Regions from separate parts of the Mucilaginibacter yixingensis genome, predicted to be linked through region 3. Evidence: riboswitches for the same ligand, from Rfam matches in the RefSeq annotation. Region 3 holds a riboswitch; each other region holds the start of a gene.
What was found. A riboswitch is a leader RNA that binds a small molecule or an ion and turns the genes downstream of it on or off. The one in region 3 is predicted to bind cobalamin.

Region 1: it holds a riboswitch for cobalamin, as region 3 does, so the genes downstream of both, ABZR88_RS15040 (hypothetical protein) here and ABZR88_RS09845 (TonB-dependent siderophore receptor) in region 3, are expected to answer to the same signal.
Region 2: it holds a riboswitch for cobalamin, as region 3 does, so the genes downstream of both, metE (5-methyltetrahydropteroyltriglutamate--homocysteine S-methyltransferase) here and ABZR88_RS09845 (TonB-dependent siderophore receptor) in region 3, are expected to answer to the same signal.
Region 4: it holds a riboswitch for cobalamin, as region 3 does, so the genes downstream of both, ABZR88_RS05750 (TonB-dependent receptor) here and ABZR88_RS09845 (TonB-dependent siderophore receptor) in region 3, are expected to answer to the same signal.

Annotation. Positions count from the first base shown of each region.
Region 1 is NZ_CP160205.1:3,728,895-3,733,112, reverse strand. Features, by position in the region: gene ABZR88_RS15045 (hypothetical protein) at 1-575, opposite strand, end outside; cobalamin riboswitch at 1,270-1,469, shown strand; gene ABZR88_RS15040 (hypothetical protein) at 1,567-1,773, shown strand; gene ABZR88_RS15035 (cell surface protein) at 1,754-2,635, shown strand; gene ABZR88_RS15030 (DUF5074 domain-containing protein) at 2,658-3,986, shown strand; gene ABZR88_RS15025 (DUF1398 domain-containing protein) at 4,149-4,218, opposite strand, start outside.
Region 2 is NZ_CP160205.1:4,551,442-4,555,659, forward strand. Features, by position in the region: gene ABZR88_RS18605 (SRPBCC domain-containing protein) at 1-135, shown strand, start outside; gene ABZR88_RS18610 (RNA polymerase sigma-70 factor) at 355-927, opposite strand; cobalamin riboswitch at 1,339-1,534, shown strand; gene metE (5-methyltetrahydropteroyltriglutamate--homocysteine S-methyltransferase) at 1,709-4,009, shown strand.
Region 3 is NZ_CP160205.1:2,445,853-2,450,070, forward strand. Features, by position in the region: gene ABZR88_RS09840 (DUF6580 family putative transport protein) at 1-429, opposite strand, end outside; gene ABZR88_RS09845 (TonB-dependent siderophore receptor) at 493-2,439, opposite strand; cobalamin riboswitch at 2,539-2,732, opposite strand; gene ABZR88_RS09850 (SRPBCC family protein) at 2,814-3,545, shown strand; gene ABZR88_RS09855 (NAD(P)/FAD-dependent oxidoreductase) at 3,662-4,218, opposite strand, start outside.
Region 4 is NZ_CP160205.1:1,399,279-1,403,496, reverse strand. Features, by position in the region: gene ABZR88_RS05755 (YncE family protein) at 1-664, opposite strand, end outside; gene ABZR88_RS05750 (TonB-dependent receptor) at 661-2,697, opposite strand; cobalamin riboswitch at 2,802-3,002, opposite strand; gene ABZR88_RS05745 (Gfo/Idh/MocA family protein) at 3,310-4,218, shown strand, end outside.

The DNA.
Region 1 (4,218 bases), 1.3 Mb from region 3:
TAGTCGCGGTGAGGGAAATCGTTATTCAGAAACTGGGCAACGTTATCATAGTTAGGCATGCCGGTCACGGCAATCTTGCGGCGGTCTGTACCGTTTTTGGCGAAATAGTCTTTATAACCATTAGAGGCCGCGCAGTACACATCGCAAATGTTGGATGAGCCGTTGAGCGAGGTATTACCGGTTAAGAATGATGGTAACCCGGTAGCTTTTACAATATGGCTTACGGGCGTGTAGCGGTCGGTCATGCCTTCCTGCACCCAGATGGTCTTGGTGTCGCGCATGCGGGGCGGGATGATCATATCGCTGCAGTAGACTATCAGATCATAATCATTACGACGGGCGGCATAGTCAATTTGCAGGCCATGCTTGCGCAGGTAACGCTCTGAATTAAGCTTGAAATTGCCCGCCAATATGGTGCTGTTTAACAGCGATGTGCGGCGGATAAGCTTATTTACTACCGGCGAATCGGTGAAAAGCTGGCTAAACCAGCAGTCGTACTCAGGCAACTCATCGGCAATCTGGTGCATCTGAGAGGTCTGGTTGAGGGAGCCTGTGATAAACAGAATTTTCTGCATGAAATGGATTAAAACAAATCAATTTTCTAACCGAACCGGGTCTGGCTTTTTATTGCTTTTTGCCCCGGTGTAAGAACAGAATGTTTGATAGTTTTAAAAGTAGAGTAGCCGTTTTTAGATAATGCGAAGCCTGAATTAATTAATCATTAATCAGTATAGGCTAATATTAAACAATTGAAAAATAAGCGTTCAGTTAGTGTTTAATAAGTGTAAATTATTTGATTAAATAATTGATTATTAGCTTGTTGATGTAGTGCGTGTGTCTCCGTCATTAGCTTGTAAAAACATGTGCTATGTTAAGGTTGGTTGAATAAATATTTAACATCACAACAATAAATAAAGGCGCTGTTTACAGCGGGTTTAAGGTTAGTTAATAAGAAAGGAGATTGATTGAAGCTCAAGTGAATATGTCATACTGAATATTAGAATCCCAGCAGTGGACTATAAAAGTGAAATGACAAACGAGAGGGCTGTCAGTCTGAGCTTGTCGAAGACTTGCGCGGAGAGGCCCTCCCACCGTGCTTCGACGGGGCTCAGCATGACATCCTTTTTTAACTTGTCATACTGAGCGATAGCGAAGTATCTCTGTGGATGAGCAAATAGGATGGTCCTCAGAGATGCTTCGTTCCTCAGCATGACAAAGCTGGCAATTATGGGTTATACATATCTACTTCCATTTCATCCCCAAATACCCTACCTTTGCAGCGCTTTTGGTTCCCGAACTCACGATCGGGATTAAAAGGGAATCCGGTGAGAATCCGGAACTGTCCCGCAGCTGTAAGCTTCTAAAAAACCAAGGCCCATTCAATAATGGTCACTGTTGCCGAAAGGCGGCGGGAAGACCGGGCCGAGGGGAAGCAAGTCAGAAGACCTGCCACAGCACTATAATTCATAGCTTTCGGGGATTGAAGCTGGAATGAGCATACCGTAGTGTATTATCATTTTTTAGTGATGTCTTTCTGTTTGCTGTGGGCACAAACTCACAACACGCATGAAATCATTGGTACTGGCTAAACGCTGTGGCGTTTACTGTCTGCATCTTTCTTGTTTGCCGTCGTTACCCAACGGCGGTCACTTGCTGCTGCGCAAACTCCGCGCGGTACCGGCCTTCCCGTCTTTATTTCCCGCCCAAGCTATTTCCACCCCAGCGCATTTATCCATTAACCCCACATACAATCATGAAAACACATCAACTTAATGCCTTACTCGCTATCGTATTAGCAGCCAGCCTTTTTGCAGCCTGTAAAAAAGATAAGGCTGATGACGCCGCTTTATCTACCATTCGCCCAACCACGGCCCAAAGCAACGCCTATGTAACGCAACTGATTGAGTTTAACCCGGCACCAGGACAATTCGTCAACACCACAATTTCTGATACCACCGCCGCCACCGGTACCCTAAAAACTATCCAGGGACTGGTAAGCCTGGGCGCCTGGGGCGGTTATATTACTGTTGGCTTTGACCACACCGTAATGGACCGCGACGGCCAGGCCGACTTTATTGTTTACGGTAATGCCTTTGCCTCATTTGCCGAGCCCGCTGTGATCTGGGTGATGCAAGACACCAACGGCAACGGCAAGGCTGATGATACCTGGTACGAGATACAGGGCAGCGCCTATTTTAAACCCGGCTACATCCGCAACTACAGCGTTACCTACACCCGCCCGGCTTGCGATACCTGCAGCGTGCCGTGGAAAGACAATCAGGGTAAAACCGGCGTGGTGCAAACCAACGTGTTCCATACACAGGCCTATTATCCCAAAGGCATCAAAAGCAATACGGTTACTTACACCGGCACGCTGCTGCCGTCAACTAATATCAATATGAGTAACCCCAGCTTTATTACCAGTGCCTCTTTTGATTATGGCTATGGCGATAACAGCGCAGGGGGCGACCAGATAGACATCGCCACTGCTATTGACGCAAAGGGCAACAAGGCCAATCTGAAAGGTATCGACTTTATAAAAGTGCAAACCGGCATACTGGCCAACATGGGCTGGTTGGGCGAGCAATCAACCGAGTTTACGGGCGCTGCCGATCTGAGCTTATTGAAGAAATAATCAAACACATATATTATTAAACATGAAACAATTGAACAACAACAAGGCCGCCATCTTTTTATCAGCCCTGATATTGATGACCGCAGCAGCCTGTAAGAAAAATCAGGACCTGTTGCCTGACAAACCCGCTGTTACGCTAACCAAGAACGGACTGGACACCGCAACCGTAGGCAAAGCCATCACCCTGCACCCAAAGCTGGCTGCCAAAACCGGCGTAACCTATAGCTGGACCGTCAACGGCACCCAAAAAGGCACCGACTCTACTTTTACCTATACTCCTGATACCCGCGGCGATGTGCAGATTAATTTTGCAGCTACCAATGCCGGCGGCACCACCACCAGTAAATACACCATCCACGTTTACGGAAAATATGAAAACGGTTTCTTCATAGCCAACGAGGGCTGGTTTGGGCACGGTACCGGCTCGCTGAGTTTTTATCGTTATGATACCGGCACGAAAGAAGATAGCGTGTTTACCAAAGAGAACCCTGATAAAGATCTGAACCCGGCTACCTCAACTGTGGAGTTTGCAACCGTGTTTAACGATAAGATTTACCTGTTGACCAAAGCGCATGGTCCGCTGGTAGCTATGGATCGTTATAGTTTGAAAGAAACCGGTCGTGTAGCGGCTGCATCAACATCAGACTGGCGCGCTTTTGTGGGGTTGGATAACACGCACGCACTCGTTACATCAGGTTCAGGTATCTATCCGTTGGATTTGAGCAGCATGACCGTGGGCACCAAGATCAGCACTATATCAGGCCAGATTGGCGATATTGTTAAAGCCGGTAACTACCTTTTCGTTATTTCGGCTACGCAAGGGCTGGTTGTATTAAATGCCGCCGATTACTCGGTAGTAAAAACTGTAGCAGGTATCCTGGTAGGTTTTGCCCGCACGCCAGATGGCTCGGTCTGGGCAGCAGGAGGTACGTCATTATTAAAGATCGATCCGGCTACAGCTAACGTTACTACCATCACGGTTCCGTTTACCGTTTATGGTTCATGGGCAGCATGGCACCCGGGTTCTATCGCAGCGTCTACCAAAGAGAATGCTATCTATCTTGCCAAAAATGGTTCTTTTAGCGGTGCTACTACTATTTATAAATATACCGATGGCAATGCCTCGTCGTTCACCAATCCGTTTATCACTATTGATGCAGGCAAAGAGTTGTATGGTTCAGGCGTTGGTTTTGACCCTGTTAAGAATCAGGTATTGGTAACCACGGTAAAATCGGGCTTTGGCACCAATTACGCTGTTGATGATCTGAACTTTTATGATGCCGCTACCGGCGCTTTGAAAAAAGATCTGAGTTATACCGGGTATTATTTCCCGGCGCAACTGGTGTTTTAGGGGATAGGATTACTAAACCAAACTTGTCATTGCGAGGAGCGGGAGGGATCTTTTCGATTTTTGCATCCCGTCTTATCGCTCTGAAAAGATCTCTCCCGTTGGTCGAGATGACAGTCTTTTTATTAACAGAAAAGCCATTGCTTACGAGCAATGGTTTTTCTGTTAAATATAATCCTCTTCCGGTATTGGCTCAATCACCATGTTATTACCGTTAACATCTTGATAAATACAG
Region 2 (4,218 bases), 2.1 Mb from region 3:
GCTACCGGTACCCGCGTTGATATCACCATCACTTTTGAGAAGGAAGAAGATTTGGAAGCTATTGTAAAAATGGGCTTCAAAGAAGGTTTCACCATGGCACATGGCAACCTGGACGAATTGCTGGCTCAATTATAATCCCGCAACCTGCCATAAAAGCAAAAAGGCCGCCTTTATTAAAGAGCGGCCTTTTATGTTTAAATTTTGTCATTGCGAGGAACGGCGCGGGATAAGCGCCAAAGGGTGACGAAGCAATCTCGTCGCATGCTTAGACGTGCGACGAGATTGCTTCGCGCTCAATCCAGTTCTCTGCCCTGCTCGCAATGACACAATGTTTTATTTATCTGACAAGGTGAATCAAATAATATTTTTTGCCGGTTTGGCGGCGTCTGCCAATCGCTCGGCTATCTTTTTGAGAGCGTTGCCCATGTGGTACTCTACCGTTTTTACCGAGATATTGAGCAGCTCTGCCACCTCTTTATATTTAAACCCATCCTCTTTAACCAGTTTAAACACCAATTTACATTGATTAGGCAGCTTATCTACAGAACTACTTAGAATGCGGTTCAGATCTGCGTAGTACAGGTTTTCCTCGCCGTCATACCCGGTATCTTTCAGGTCGATATCAATATCCTCCAGCGAGAGGTGCTCATAAACCTTCATACGAGACATCGCTGTTAATGATTTATTACGCACCGCCGTACAGATGTAAATAGTAAAGTTTCTGATCTGCTGCAAATCAGCCCGCTTTAGCCAGATGCTCAAGAAAGTATCATTAACAATCTCCTCAGCCTCTTCGGTTGATTTGACGAGCGATTTGGCCAGACAGAACAACTTGCGGTAATAAAACAGGTACAACCTTTTAAACGAAGGCCTGTCATTACGCAATGCTACATCAGCAATCAGAGCTTCAATTTCCTGATCAGACATTGAAATAAATTTTTAGGTCAAAAAACCGGTATTCAGGCGAAATGTGGCTTTTTGTGGTTTAAAATTGGTCGTTTATATAGCTTGAATGTAAAAAACACATTACAAAACAACAAGCTTGTTACAAATATTAACTAAAAAACAATGGCTTCCAACCTGCACTATCCTGCAAAAATCAGTTAAAAAACAGCAGTGGCGGCTTGAGGGGCCGCCGCGCTGCATAACCAATTAATGAAGGAAAACCTATGTGTTTTCTATAGATAATAGACACCATTATTGGGCGATACCCCAGTGCCCCGAAAAAATATTTTATCAAATTGTTATCGATTGCCTCTATAGGCCTGCAGGCTTATAAAATAGGGCAACACTATTCAAACCCTAATCACTACATTTGCAGCAGTAGTTCTTTACTTTACTTCATCAACCGGTATAGGTTTTACTTAATTGTAGATTAATAGGGAACTGTGTGCAAATCACAGGCTGTCGCGCAACTGTAAGTAACGTACACGGTTTTTGCCAAACACATGTCCACTGTCTGCCCCTTGAGCAGATGGGAAGGACGGCAAAAATGTTACAAGCCAGGAGACCTGCCATATACTGAATTGACAATGCTTTCGCGGTATGAAGCAATTGGTCAGGTTCAAATTATTTTATTGTCTGGGGGCACGGTGTGCATCTGCGGCAACATTATTCCCTGTCTTTTTATTTCCGTCTGCACATAAAGCATTGCGAAGCTTAGCCAAAGAGCTTTTAACCGATTTATTTATTTAATCTTTTAAAAGAAATGCTAACGCAAAATCTGGGCTACCCGCGTATTGGTAGCCAAAGACAATTAAAAAAAGCCTGCGAACAATACTGGGCAGGCAACATTAGCCTTAAAGAGCTGAATGCAACAGCCCGGAAGATCCGCGAGGAAAACTGGCAGCTACAGGTAGATGCCGGTATGGCACTCATCCCGTGTAATGATTTTAGTTTTTATGACCAGGTGCTGGATATGTCTATGCTGCTGGGAGCCATCCCTTCACGCTATGCGCCTGTGCTATCTCAAAACAAAAACAACCACGAGACCGACCTGTACTTTGCCATGGCCCGCGGCTATCAAAAAGACGGACTGGATATCAAGGCTATGGAGATGACCAAATGGTTTGATACCAACTACCATTACATCGTTCCGGAGTTTACAGCTAAGCAAGAGTTCCGCATTTTTTCAGAGAAGTTGTTTGGCGAGTTTAACGCAGCGCAGCAATTCTGCGGCGATGCGGCTAAACCTGTGCTGATCGGTCCGGCATCATACCTATTGCTGGGTAAAGAGAAAGAAGTCGGTTTTGAACGAATTGACCTGATCAAAAAACTGGTACCGGTTTATGTGGAGATCATTAATCGCCTTAAAACCCTTGGCGCCAAATGGGTGCAGCTAGATGAGCCCTGCCTGGTGCTTGATCTATCGGCTAAAGAAAAAGAAGCGTTGGTTTATACGCATCAGGCCATAGCCAATCGCGTAAGCGGTATCAAAATTTTGGTGGCTACCTATTTTGGTGCCCTGCAGGATAACACGCCATTGGCCGTTAATCTGCCGGTTGCCGCCTTGCACATAGACCTGGTGCGTGCACCAGAGCAGCTGGATGAGATGTTGAAACAATTGCCAGACAGGCTGCAACTATCACTTGGCGTAATTGATGGCCGCAACATCTGGAAAAACGATTATGAAAAATCGCTGGCGCTGATTAATAAAGCGGTTGCGGCAATTGGTGCCGAGCGTGTGCTCATCGCCCCGTCATGTTCGCTATTACACGTGCCGTGCGATCTGGAACTGGAAACCGAACTGGATTATGGCACAAAAAACTGGCTGGCCTTTGCCCGCCAAAAGCTGGGGGAGCTGAAAGATCTGGCAGCTATTTTTGAGGGCGATACCGCGCTGCTGGCTGCCAACAAGCAAAGCATAGAGGCCCGCCGCAACTCTACCCAGATACACAAACCTGCCGTAAAAGAACGCGCCGCCGCGCTGACTGCGCAGGACGCCGAGCGACTGCATACATTTGCCATCCGCCGCGAAGTACAGCGTGAGCGTTTTAATCTGCCACTCTTCCCTACAACTACCATCGGCTCGTTCCCGCAAACAGATGATATCCGCAAGCTTCGTGCAACGTTCAAAAAAGGCGAACTGTCATTAAACGCTTACGAAAAAGCTATTGAAGAAGCTACCATAGCCGCCATCCGCTGGCAGGAAGATGTTGGCCTGGACGTATTGGTGCACGGCGAGTTTGAGCGTAATGACATGGTGGAATACTTTGGCGAACGACTGGACGGCTTTCTGTTCACCAAGAACGGGTGGGTGCAGAGCTATGGTAGCCGCTGCGTAAAGCCACCGGTTATTTATGGCGATGTGAGCCGCCCGCGGGATATGACTGTGCGTTGGACCACCTTTGCCGCAGCCCAAACTGAGCGCCACATGAAAGGCATGTTAACCGGACCGGTAACCATCCTGCAATGGTCGTTCGTGCGTGATGACCAGCCGCGCGAAACCACCACCAATCAGATTGCCCTGGCCATTCGCGATGAGGTGGTGGCGTTAGAACAAGCTGGCATCGGCATTATTCAGATTGATGAACCGGCCATCCGCGAGGGCTTACCATTGCGCAAAGCCGATTGGCCACAATATCTGGACTGGGCGGTGAAGGCCTTCCGCATCTCGGCATCGGGCGTGCAGGATGACACGCAGATCCACACCCACATGTGCTACAGCGAGTTTAACGATATTATAGCCCACATAGCCGCTATGGATGCCGACGTGATCACTATTGAAACATCGCGCTCGCAAATGGACCTACTGGAAGCTTTTGCCGGCTTTAAATACCCGAATGAGATTGGTCCGGGCGTGTATGATATCCACTCACCGCGCATTCCAACAACTCAGGAAATGGTTGACCTATTGCAAAAAGCGGCTCAACTGCTCCCTGCACAAAACCTTTGGGTAAACCCAGATTGCGGCCTGAAAACCCGCAAATGGCCAGAAACCAAAGCGGCACTGGAAAACATGATTGCCGCCGCACAAACTGCACGGCAATTGATTGAAGTTGAGGCGTAATGCAGTTGCAAACTGTGTGAGCAGTTTAGGTACGAGATGCAATCTCGCGCCAGCGATTAACAACGAAGAACGGCGGGCCAAATGGCCCGCCGTTCTTGCTCTTTTCTCTTTGCCCTAATGTCATCCCGACCGCAGGGAGGGATCTTTTCGGGGCGACCTGTTGGGATACCTCATCGAAAAGATTTCTCAGTCGCCCTCACACGCATTTC
Region 3 (4,218 bases):
TTGGCCGTAACCACCCAAAGTGTGCGGATACAGTGTACCATACAACCAAGGCAGATCCATCACCAACCAGTGAATAAGTACACCTGCCAATGAAGCTACACCCACGTTTACCACGTTTACTTTTTTGATCTGCGTGCCTATCAGTACCATGGCAATAAAGCACAGGTACATTGGCAGGCTCACCGCAAACGGATTGAGATGATATAGCGAGTTAATCAGCATATCGCTCACAAAAAGCGCAAGCACTGGCACCAGGTAAGCTTTCCACTTATCGCTAAAATAAGCGCCGCCAAACAGTGCCATGGCACCTACCGGCGTAAAATTGCTCATAAACTGAAATTTAAAGGTTAGCAGTCGCGCGGCGGCGGCAAACACAATCATCAGTATTAAAACGGCATTGCGGGTGGCAACTTTTTGTTGTGCGGTCATGTTCTGTTTTCTATTTTAACCCTCAAAGTTAATCAATATAGTTTTAATTAACAGCTAAACTTATCAATTGAACTGATATTTCAGGCCGCTCATAAAGTTTATTTTACGGGTGCTATAGCCATACCATTCTATATAGGTTTTATTCAGAATGTTATTCAGATCTGTAAACAACATCAATTTTTTAGTAGCCTGCCATTGCAAATGAGCATTCAGCAGATTATAGTGCTTTAAATCTACAATAGCTGGGTATGGCGGCGAATTAAAGTCCTGATCCTGGCGATCTCCCATATATTTATAATCTAAGCCAACAACAAAAGTTGGCAATACCTGATAACTGGCGTTTGCTCCATAAGTATTTTTAGGGCGACGATAAAGATTATTAACCTCTACCCCTGCGGCATTTGTTTGTTTACCTACCACATAAGTCATATATGCCGAAGCAGTAAGCTTATCCTTTTTAAAGCCCAGTTCGCTTTCAAAGCCTTTATCGTTCTGCCTGTTGATGTTTTGGTATACAAACTTGCTATCTGTAGTAATAGCATCTTTTATTTTACGCTGATAGAAAGCGGTATTAAAGGTTAGTACCTTCTTGATTACCTCCCACTCAAAACCGGCTTCGTATGATGCAGTTGTTTTTTCTGGCTTTAAAGCCGAGTTGCCATAAGGCGCGGCATATAGCTGGTACAGCGTAGGCGCTTTATAAGCCGAGGCTATGGTACCAAAAACTTTCAGGCGGTCAAATACATAAACTGAGGGATTGATAGTATAAGTAAAGTTATCGCCATATGTATTGTGATGATTGTATCGTGCACCGGTTTCTATATGGAAAATACCGGCTTTAAAAAATAATGAGGTGTAAACACTGGTAATGTTTGAACTGCCATAAACACTGCTAGGCGGCGGATTGTAGCCATCGGTACGGTAAGCGCTGTGCTGGATGGTATTGTAATATTTATAGTCAGCTCCGCTGGTGATGCTCCAGTTTTTATCAAACGTATAATTAAATACGGCTTCAATGTTGCTTACCCGGCCTAAATTTTGACTGGCAGAGGCAGTATTAAAGTTGTCGCTAGGCAAGTTGTTGTAATCACTCCAAACGTTGTTCTGGCTGGCGTTTACCAATAAAGACCCTGCGGGTAATGTCCAGGCGGCGCCTAAACCAGCAAACATAAAGGTCCGTTTATAGGTATCGTCTTTATCGTCGGTAAAAGCATCAAAATCCAGATCACCGGTATTGCGGCTCAATTGCAAATTACCTTTTAAAGTAAAGGCAGATGATACGTACTGCGAAATATTTGCGCTGATAGACCGCTGATAAAAACCGTCATTATCAAAAGGCAAGGTATTGCCTGACGGCGGCGCAGCAGCTGAAAATCCACGTGAATCTGTATTAGAGACATTGACAGCGATACCTGTTTGATTAACCATGCCATTAATATCGGCCGACTCACGGAAAGTATTATAACTACCGCCATTAAGTTGCACCGCAGCCTTTACACCCTTGCCTTGCGCGTGGCGGGTAATAATATTAATTACACCAGCAACTGCATCAGAACCATATAGCGTAGAACCGCTGCCTTTCAATATTTCAATATGATCAATCTGGTCCATAGCAATAGAGTTCAGATCATAGTTGCCGGCAATTGATTGCGCATCGTTCACAGGGAAACCATCAATCAAGATCAGGGTGTTACCGGCAGAAGCGCCGCGTAAATAAACCTCGGTAGCCTGACCTGGCGCATTTGTAACTCCGGAGAACATCAATCCAGGAACGAGATTAAGCAACTGAGGCAATGTTTTACCTTGTGATTGCTTGATCTGCTCTGCCGAAATTACGGTAACTGCCCTGCCAATTTCTTTTAATGTTTTAGGAGAACGGGTAGCAGTTACTACCACGGTGTTCAAATCGCGGGTGGTTGTGTCACGCGTTTGTGCCAGCGCCTTTGTGGCCGGCAGTGCCAGTTGTGCAAGCCCCAGGCCTGCAGCAACTACGATAAAGTTTTTTTTCATGTTGATGTGAGCATCAAACCCACAGCAATGCCGAAAATGAATTTTGGAACGGAAATACTGAAAAGCATCCACATTCAAGCTTCAATCCCCGAAAGCCGTGAATAGTATTTAGCTTGAGGCAGGTCTTCTGGCTTGCTCCCCTCTATCCTGTCTTCCCGTTTCTAAAACAGTGACCAATGGCCGGATATCGGTTACAGAGCTTACAGCTGCGGGACAGCTCCGGATTCACACCGGATTCCCTTTTAATCTTACAGACTAGTTAGTCGGCAAGAACCTTAAGCGGCGCAAAGGTAAAACAACTCGGCTTAATACCAAATAGCTATCTGTCAACTACATTTTTAAAACCCTTACCTGTACCTGGTGTTATTTATAGCATGACAACTTTAGCACAAAGAAACGCGGCCGTAGAACCGGCCCATCATCAACATACTATCAACCTTAACTGGCCGGAGCGCTATGTATCAATCATCAGCGGAGCTAAACTAAGCCTCTCGGGTTTAAAACATATTTTCTCAAAGCCATTCTTTAGCCTGGTAAAAATTGGCACAGGCGGCTATTTGCTCAGTCGAGGTGTAACGGGCCATTGCCCTGTTTATGAAATGGTTGGCCGCAATAGCACGAGACCGGTACAGGTGAACATCAATACATCCGTAACAGTCAACAAATCACGTATGGAGGTCTATGATTTCTGGCGCCGATTGGATAATCTGCCGCTGTTTATGACGCATCTGAAAAGTGTTGATGTGCTGACCGAACAACAATCGCGCTGGTCATTAAAACTGCCCGCCAATGTAGCCGATGTAAGCTGGGAAGCCGAAATTGTTTATGACGAGCCTGGCAATGTAATTGTATGGCAGTCAATGCCCGATTCGGTGATCACTAATGCCGGCCGCGTGCGATTTATAGACACGCCAGATCCTGATATTACGATGGTACACGTAACCATCACCTACCTGCCGCCAGCCGGCATTGTGGGCGCCAGTATTGCTCATTTGATCAATCCGCTATTTGAGAAAATGGTGGAGGATGATATCACCAATTTTAAGAGATACATGGATATAGCACATGTTACCGATGTAATTATCCTGCAAGAAGACGAGGAATAGAAATTAATGCTTGAGTCTTTCTTCACATCAACGGTCGACTATTTAGTCGACCGTTGCTACAACGTCATTTCAATGAACGAAGCAATGATGTAATGGTAAATTATCTTAGAAGCTCATCACTTCGCCACCGGCTCAGCCATCATTTTCTCCGTATCGAACTGGCGCACAATTAAACGATTATCGCCATCCTTATTAAAGTAATTGATAGCCCAGCTACAGAAAACAATCAGTTTATTGCTGAATCCGGCCAGCGAGAGTAAGTGCACAAACATCCATACCAACCAGGCAAAGAAGCCCTGAAAGTGCAGTTTACCCAGATCGGCCACTGCCTTGTTTCGACCGACGGTGGCCATAGTGCCTTTATCAAAATATTTAAATGGCACCGTAGGTTTTCCCGTCACTATGTTGGCAATGTTTTTAGCCAGGTGCTTACCTTGTTGTATGGCAACCGGGGCCACACCAGGCAAACCTTCGGGTGTTGAGGCACTAATCATAGCGGCCACATCGCCTATGGCAAAAATATTCTGATAGCCCTCTACCCTGCTAATATCATCGGTTTTTATACGGTTGCCCCGCATTAGCGGTGCAGCGTCAACACCCTGCGGTACCTCACCACGCACACCGGCCGCCCAAAATACGTTCCGGGTTTTAATATTGGTACCGTTGTCAATAG
Region 4 (4,218 bases), 1.0 Mb from region 3:
TCTTCGTCTCCTTAAAAGCACTCAGATCAATTACCGAAACGGTGTTATCATAATTGGGCACCCGGTACCCTCCCGAATTAGCCACATAAAGTTTATTATCCCGAATGGCCATTTCCTCCGGCTGATAACCCACCACACAGGTATCGCGCACCTTCAGTGTAGCAGTATCTATCCGGGCCACATAACCCAACCGCGAGTTAGGATCAATCAGCACCGGACCAGCGTATGAGCTCACGTATGCATAACCCTTATCAAAAGCCAGATACCGGCAATTAGGTACCGTAATGGTAGCAATGTGTTTGGCGGTCTTTACATCCATCACCTCGATCAGGTTAGATACGTTGATGACCGCATACAACTTACTGCCATAGATCTGGATATCGTTACCCACATCGCCCAACTCTTTCACCACGTTGGGATTACGCGATGGATAGATGTTTTTGGAATATTTCCCGCTGGGATAATCGTAATAGTCAATGGTGGCTTTGTTGCTGCCCATGTTGCCTTCGTTCAGCAGAAAGAAACCTTTAATGGTACCATCGTCTGTCCCACCAGATACCTGGGTGGTGGTTGGTTGCTGTATGGGGTCATTGCCTTTGCGGCAACTGGTTGAGATAATGGCAAACGCTAAAATGCAGAGTGCCGCAATATTTAAGTTTTTCATAGATTCATTTGGATAATCAGCCTGATGTTGGTGCCCGGCATGGGGTAGCTCTGCACCACCTCATATTGCTGGTTGAGCAGGTTATTGATCTCAGCCGAGAGTCTGAATTGTTTGCCTGATAGTTGCAGTGTGCGCGTCAAAGCAATATCGTGCGTGTAAAACGGTGGATGATAGTTTTCGGGGATGTTGGCAATGGCATCATACCGCTCGCCCGTATAGATGTAGCTGTAATTCACGTTCCATTTTCCGTAAGACAGATTCATCACCACAGAACCGCTGTTCCAGGGCTCATAAGGTATCTGTCCGCCGTAATACGGACTGACAACATCGGTAAAATCCTGCGCCCGCTGATAGGTGTAACTGAGTCGCGTACTCAACAGCAGTTTTGCCGATAAAGCCCAGTTACCTTGCGCGCTCACATCAATCCCCCTGATTTTTACATACCCCAGGTTAATCATCGTCCACCGGTATTGGTTGGTAGTAGGCACAGCGATGATTTTGTTTTGTACCTGGTTGTAATAGCCATCAACCTGCAGTTCGATTGATCGAAGCGCGCCATCGTTAAACATACGCTCCCAACGGAAGCCCAGGTCATATTGGGTGGTATATTCTGGCTTGAGGTTAATGTTGCCGATGAAAGTATAGTAAAGATCATTCAACGTAGGCATCCTAAAAATGCGTTTGTAAAAAGCACGAACGCTAAAAGCACTGTCGGCAAGCGGGCGCCAGGCGGCAATAAGCGATGGTGTGAGTTGTTGCGTATTACCCGCCGCACTGTTAACCACGCGAGTAGTCTCGTGCACAAAAGTTTCCAATAACGAGCCTTGCAGTTGTACTCTACCGAGATTGATGGTAGTTGCCAATGCTGTTAAAGAAGTGTAGCGCGTGGGGTAAACAAAATCTACCAGATCGGCATTCAACTTGTTCCACATGCCATCCTCTGAGAGATTAACATACCAATGCGGTGTAATTTGAAACAAGTTGGCGGCAGACAGATAAACCTCCTGCTGCCGGAAATGATTATTGATGTAAAGCGTACTTACATCCAGTCGTGGGTCCGACAGATAATGCAGGTAATCATAAGCATACTTCGCGCTCAGCCTAAGACTATATAAGCTACTGAATTTCTTTTGATATGCTGATTGCACAAAGAAGTTGTCATCCCACTGCCTATCCTGATGAACCAGGTTGGTATCGCTACGCACCACCGCACCGGGATAGCCACGGCCAGAGTTATAGAAATACAGCTTTGTGCTCCACTCGCCATCTTTAACACGACCGAATAACCCACCCTCTAACCGCAACGCCCGCACATCGCCGTTTTGACGGGTCTGTGTGGTATCATATCCGCCGGCTTTGGCATAAATAAATTTATAGCGACCGTTGGTGTACAGGTACTCAGCGTTAAAGGATGTGGATAGAGAATCCCGCAATTGGTGTTCCCAAAGCACTGACGGATTAGCCAACCCGAATGAGCCGGTTTTAAAAGCAAACTGGTAGTTATCCTTTTTATCGTCCTCAAACTTCGGCACCCGTGTAGTGAGGTAAATAGCCGATGCGGATGAAAAATCTTTTGCCGGTTGAAAAATGGCACTCTTTTGGCCGTTGTAAAGCGAGATGGCTTCCATATTATCCAGCGAGAACCGCCCCAGGTCAACCACCCCATTTTGGGCATTGCCCAATTCAATTCCATCATAAAAAACGCCCACATGCTGGGTGCCCAGGCTGCGCACGTTTACGGTTTTCAGTCCGCCGATGCCGCCATAATCTTTCACCTGCACACCCGAGAAATAGCGCACAGCATCGGCCACAGAATGAGTGCTCAAATCTTTTAATTGTTGCCCTGATAGCGTTTGCACCGGGATCATATCTTTCTCCTGATTTTTGCGTAAACCCTTAACCTGCACTTCTTTTAAGTGCTGCTTTCGCAGAGTATCGGTTTTGGTAGTATCGCGTTTTTGGGCACGCGCAGAGGCAATTCCCATCGGCAGGAACAGCAGCAATAAACACACAGAGCGCCAGGCAGGCTTCATCTTTTTGGGTAGATTTTAGCGTATAGCCGCAGGCAGAAAAAAGGCAAAAGAATAAAGAGACACCGAAAAGTATCGCTATTCCAGCTTCAATCCCCGAAAGCTATGAATAATGTTAAAGCTATGGCAGGTCTTCTGACTTTGCTTCCTCCAGGTAGTCCGGTCTTCCCACGCGCCGGCGGCGCACAGTGACCATTAGAATGGACTTGGTTAACAGAAGCTTACAGCTGCGGGACAGTCGCGGATTTACACCGTGTTCCCTTTTAATCCCGGGCGTAAAACCGGGAACCAAAAGCAGGGCGAAGATAGGGTTTTTGTTGATAGAAGGACATCTCAATTTTGTCATTGCGAGGAATAGCGGAGGTCGTGTTATGGGATGACGAAGCAATCTCGTCGCATGATTAAGCGTGAGACGAGATTGCTTCGTCGTTCCTCCTCGCAATGACAATAGTTTAGGCCGCAATCAAGACTTCTGAACTCAACCCCACTTTATATCATCATTGTTACGCTTGTAATTGATTTTCAATTTCTATATTTTCATCAATAATGGCCGGGGTCCTAAAGCCGGTATAAACCAATTTCCTTTATTATCTATTAAAACCTATCAAAAAGAAGATGGAACAATCTCGCCGTACATTTATCAGGCAGGCCGCCTTAGCTGGCGCCGGTATAATGCTGGCCAAAAATGGCTTCAGCGCAAAAAGCTACAAACGCATTATTGGTGCTAATGACCGTGTGCGTGTGGGTGTAGTGGGTTTTTCAGACCGTCACCGCAGCTCGCACATGCCTGCATTTATGAATCACGCCAAAGAACTCAATTTTGAGGTAGTAGGCGTTTCAGACATCTGGAAGCTACGCCGCGAGCAGGGTGCCGCCATGTGGAAGGATAAAATGCAGAACGATGTAAAAGCCTTTCGCAACAATGAAGAAATGTACGACAGTAAAGCGGTTGACGCCGTGTTCATCTCCACCGCCGATTTCCAGCACGCCCGCCATTGCGCCGAAGCCGTAAAAGCCGGCTGCGATGCCTACGTAGAAAAACCGTTTGCCGAAACAATGGAGGATGCCCGCTACGCACTCAAAGCGGTAAAAGAATCGGGTAAGATTGTGCAGATCGGCTCGCAGCGCCGCAGTGGTTCTAACTACCATGCCGCTGCAGATTTTATTAAATCGGGCAAATTTGGCCCTATTACCATGGTAGAGCTGACCTGGAACGTAAATCAACCCGGTCGCTGGCGCCGTCCTGACCTGCTTGATAAATTAAAAGAAGAAGACACCGATTGGAAACGCTGGTTAATGAACCGCCCTTACGAGGCTTTTGACCCACGTAAATACCTGGAGTTCCGTTTGTTCTGGCCGTACTCATCTGGCCTGGCCGGGCAATGGATGAGCCACCAGATTGATACCGTGCATTGGTTTAGCGGTCTGGCACACCCGCGCAGCGTGGTTGCCAATGGCGGCATTTACCAGTGGAAAGATGGCCGACGCAACTGGGATACCATTTTTGCCGCGTTTGATTACGGT